One region of the Aeribacillus sp. FSL K6-8394 genome, then DNA from elsewhere that is predicted to be linked to it. Evidence: riboswitches for the same ligand, from Rfam matches in the RefSeq annotation. Region 1 holds a riboswitch; the other holds the start of a gene.
The links. Region 1 has a riboswitch for S-adenosylmethionine ahead of NSR00_RS10180 (2,3-diketo-5-methylthiopentyl-1-phosphate enolase). Riboswitches for the same ligand answer to the same signal wherever they lie in the genome.

Region 1 (2,203 bases):
GCTTCAATTGGACGGTGCCTCCTTCCATCCCCAGAGCCGAATTGCTTCTTGTAATTCTATGTCTTCAGCTGCTTCATTAAGGGGAACACCCCGGGAAACAGCGTCAACTGCCTGACGGAAAGCTTTTCCTCCGCCTTTAGCACCTTGCGGGTGACCGTGAACACCGCCTCCTGCATTAATGACGCAATCTTTTCCAAAATCATGAATTAAAATGGGAACAAGACCCGGGTGAATGCCAGCAGATGGAACAGGAAAAACTGGTTTTAAAACTGATTCCTTCACCAATTCTTCTTTCACTTTTAAAACTTTGTCACGCTCCAATGCAACGCTGCCATATGGTGAAGGGAACAACGAAAAATCTGCTCCAGCAATTCTTATCAATTTTCCAAGCAATAAGGAATGAGAGAGCCCATATTTTTCGGATGAAGTAAACGATCCGCTAAACGCCGGATGAGCCATAATTGGGAGGGCGATTTCATCATCTTCCCTTAATGCTTGCAGCACATCGAGGCCATATGTAAAAACATTAAATAGCAAAATATGGGCACCTAATTCTTTTGCTTTTCTTGCCTTATCTTTCAATTCAAATGTTTTTCCCGTCAAATTGACCGCATACAAAGTTCGGTGCCCTTTTTCTTGATACACGTTATCAAGAACTTTTTTGCCTTCCTTTATTCTTGTTTCAAATGATGTGAGCGAATTTTCAAAAAGTATTTCGTCATCCTTTACTAAGTCGACGCCCCCGAGAGCCTGCTCCCGCAATTGGGCAAGAAGGTAATCCATATCACGTCCAATTACACCTTTAAAGATGCTCATCACTAACGGTCTGTCGTAAACGCCAAGTTTTTCTCGTAACCCCTGAATTCCAAATCGAGGACCTGGAAAATACCGAAAGATCTCATCGTCAAACTGCAAATCTAGTAATTTTATTTCTCCATCTAGTGATAATTTTCCAAAAGTTGTCGTTAAGATGGCAGGAATGTCTTTAGAAAAGTTTTCTCCCGGAAAGCGAATGTGAAGCTGTGCAATCGTTTTGCCGGAGGATGGATCCTCGCCTGTTTCTTTTATCTCAACCACTTGTCCTTTATGCTTTTTTAACTGCTCTTGCACTAAAAGAGGAAGGTCAGTCCACGAACCTACCGTTAATCCAAGAGCAATGCCTTCTGCTTTTTTTTCTAAATCTTCTCGTTTCGCAATGATTTGGTATACTGCTGTTACGTGACCCATTTTTTCAATCCTCTTCATTCAGATTTTTTTATATAAATAAAACCTCTTCAATAAGAAGAGGTTTTTTGTCAAAACAACTTCTTATCTTTCAACATCTCTGTTGGGAGAATTAGCACCGTGCTCATCATATGAGTCGGTTGCCGGGCTTCATTGGGCTCATCCCTCCACCTGCTCTTGATAAGAGTTTTATTATTAACTTTATAATTCTTATTCGTTTACTTGGATTATGCCACTATCCTTCCCCTCTGTCAACACTTTTTTACATCATATTCGATTCAAATTCGCTTACATTTTTCTGATGGCATGCTACAATTATTTAATGGTGCAGTTTACAATTTGAGGTATTTACCGGAACTTGAGGTTGAGCCAAAACAGGAAAGCCTAAAAAAAGAGGACGAAAAAAGAAGGTACAACATCTTTTTAACGTCTTCCGATCGCATCATGCTAGATTACTAGACTTAGAAAAACTGGTTGAATTACGCAATTATAACGTTACTGGTTATCGTGAGACAATTTGTTTCTTGTACCGTTATTGGTTATGTTGCTTTTTGAATGATCCAGAAGAAGCCTTAAAACAAACGCTAACGTTTAATTTACAGTTTAATGAGCCTTTAAGAAGATCCACCAGAAGCGCTGAAAAGGCCTATTATGCACGGAATAACGAAGAAGCAAACCGAATAGCTAGAGAAAAAGGGTATCCTGGCGCTGGATATAATATCAGCAATAAAAAATTAATTGAATGGTTAGATATAACAGAGGACGAACAACGCCATTTAAGCACGATTATAGATGCGAATGAAAAGCGGAGAAGGAAACAAAAACGCCGGGAAATGGGCGTAAAAAGCCGTGAGGAGTATTTAAAAGAACAGCGCAATAAAACGGATAAGAACTTAGAAAAACTTAGACAAGCAATTGAGTTGAATCCTGATTTCTCGAATTACAAATTAGCTAAATTGCTAGGAATAAGTGAATCGTA
Region 2 (2,203 bases), 2.0 Mb from region 1:
AAGTTTTAAAAATGCCTTGTTCGTCCGTTGTATCTACTTGAAAAACTTTATTTTCATGTTCCTCGAGATTTCAATTAAAAGCTTCCCCATTATTTTCTTCAATTGCAATGCTTAATAAATAATCTCCTCTGTAGTCGCTTTCATAATCATAATAAATTCCGTACACATTGTTTTGATGATGTTCCAGTTTTTAGAAAGCGTTTTCTCACATAATTTTGATTTGCCCCATCATTTGCTCGTCATGAAAATTATTGGTTCGTATGCTGTCGATCATATACAGCATCATAAACAGTCTTTCCTTTCCATAATATTGATAAAAAAGAGAAGGCGCATCAGTAAAGAATGTTCAGCAAATTTTCCAACGGCACGTTTATGTTCATCTTTTTTTTGCTTCTCAGCTTCACCTGCAAAACAAATATCGCATCTTCGTTCTCCGTTCAGCTGCTTTATGGAATACGGGTTCGTTTGACTGAAGTTGGCGAAAAATTTATCAAACGATTAGTTTGCTAATTCAATCGTTTCATTCTCTGTTTATTAAATTCTCTTAAAATTTTCCAATTCCTCTAAAGAAGATCACCTCGTTCACAATTTTTCTCCAAATACGACAGCTTCCGAATTGGATATTTATATTTTAAAATCTATTAAAATTTGGGAAGCCTCAAGGGAAAATAAAACCACTTCATTGAAATGATGGAGGATCAAGGTGATCCATACAAAAAAATTTCCCTTTTGGCTTTCGCAAAAAAACATTTCAAGAATCGACGGATTATTTAAAGAATGTTCTTATTTTTCTTTAGTTTTACTGAAAATAAATCAAAGTTATCGGAATTGTTGGCAGGAAACGTCTTGAATTTTTTTTAAAACTGAGGTAAAGTTATACCTATCAAAAGTTCATATCGGAATTCTTATCGAGAGAGGCGGAGGGAACTGGCCCGAAGAAGTCTCAGCAACCGGTACAAGGACGGCGGCATGATAACCTTTGTACCAAGGTGCTAAATCCAGCAAGCATTTTGCCGTAAGATATGCTTGGAAGATAAGAAGGAGCCAAACAATAAACGCCTTCTTCTTATGAAGAGGGCGTTTTATTTTTAAAGCCTCCTCTACAGGCAATGAAAGCAGCACATTTTTACTAACTAAAAAAGGAGGAAAGTCAAAGATGAATATTGAAACAGTTTTGGCCCAATTAGGAAATCGAAGTGAAGCTCTTACAGGAACAGTAAGCGCCCCCATTTATTTGTCCACAGCCTACCGGCATAAAGGAATAGGTGAATCAACAGGTTATGATTACACTCGGACAAAAAATCCAACGAGAGAGCTTGTCGAGGACGCCATAGCCAAATTGGAGGGAGCCGATCAAGGATTTGCATTTTCTTCCGGAATGGCAGCGATTCAGACGATTATGGCTTTATTTAAAAGTGGAGATGAACTGATCGTTTCAAAAGATTTATATGGCGGGACATACCGCTTGTTTGAAGAAGAGTGGCGCAAATACGGTCTTTCCTTCCACTATGACGATTTTACGTCTCGCGAATATACGGAATCATTAATAAACGAAAATACTAAAGCGATTTTTCTAGAAACGCCCACTAATCCGCTTATGCAGGAAACATCGATTTCCTCGTTGGCGGAATTGGCCCGGAAGCACAATTTGCTGCTGATCGTTGACAATACGTTCTACACACCTGTTTTGCAGCGTCCGATTGAAGAAGGAGCGCATATCGTGATTCACAGCGCAACGAAATATTTAGGCGGTCACAACGATGTCCTTGCCGGCCTGGTCTGTGCAAAAGGGAAAGAAATTTGCGAAAAATTAGCCATGCATCAAAATGCAATTGGTGCGGTATTATCTCCTTTTGATTCGTGGCTGCTGCTTAGAGGAATGAAAACTTTATCATTGAGAATGGACAAACATCAGGAAAATGCAAGGGAACTGGCGGCATATTTAAAAGAGCTTCCTGAAATTGATGATGTATTATATCCTGGCAGAGGCGGAATGCTTTCCTTCCGTGTGAAAAAAGAAGAATGGGTCAACCCGTTTTTGCAGAATCTGAAATTAATCTGTTTTGCGGAAAGCCTTGGAGGGGTAGAAAGCTTTATAACGTATCCAGCTACCCAAACTCATGCGGATATTCCGGAAGAAATCCGAATTCAAAACGGTGTATGCAACCGGCTTCTCCGTTTTTCTGTAGGGATTGAAAGCGTG

Region 2: another riboswitch for S-adenosylmethionine. It lies ahead of NSR00_RS00840 (methionine biosynthesis PLP-dependent protein); the one in region 1 lies ahead of NSR00_RS10180 (2,3-diketo-5-methylthiopentyl-1-phosphate enolase).

The regions. Positions count from the first base shown of each region.
Region 1 covers NZ_JBBPAA010000001.1:2,139,742-2,141,944, forward strand. The annotation lists gene NSR00_RS10175 (2-hydroxy-3-keto-5-methylthiopentenyl-1-phosphate phosphatase) at 1-7, opposite strand, end outside; gene NSR00_RS10180 (2,3-diketo-5-methylthiopentyl-1-phosphate enolase) at 4-1,227, opposite strand; SAM riboswitch class I at 1,306-1,411, opposite strand; gene NSR00_RS10185 (hypothetical protein) at 1,776-2,203, shown strand, end outside.
Region 2 covers NZ_JBBPAA010000001.1:179,172-181,374, forward strand. The annotation lists SAM riboswitch class I at 903-1,040, shown strand; gene NSR00_RS00840 (methionine biosynthesis PLP-dependent protein) at 1,157-2,203, shown strand, end outside.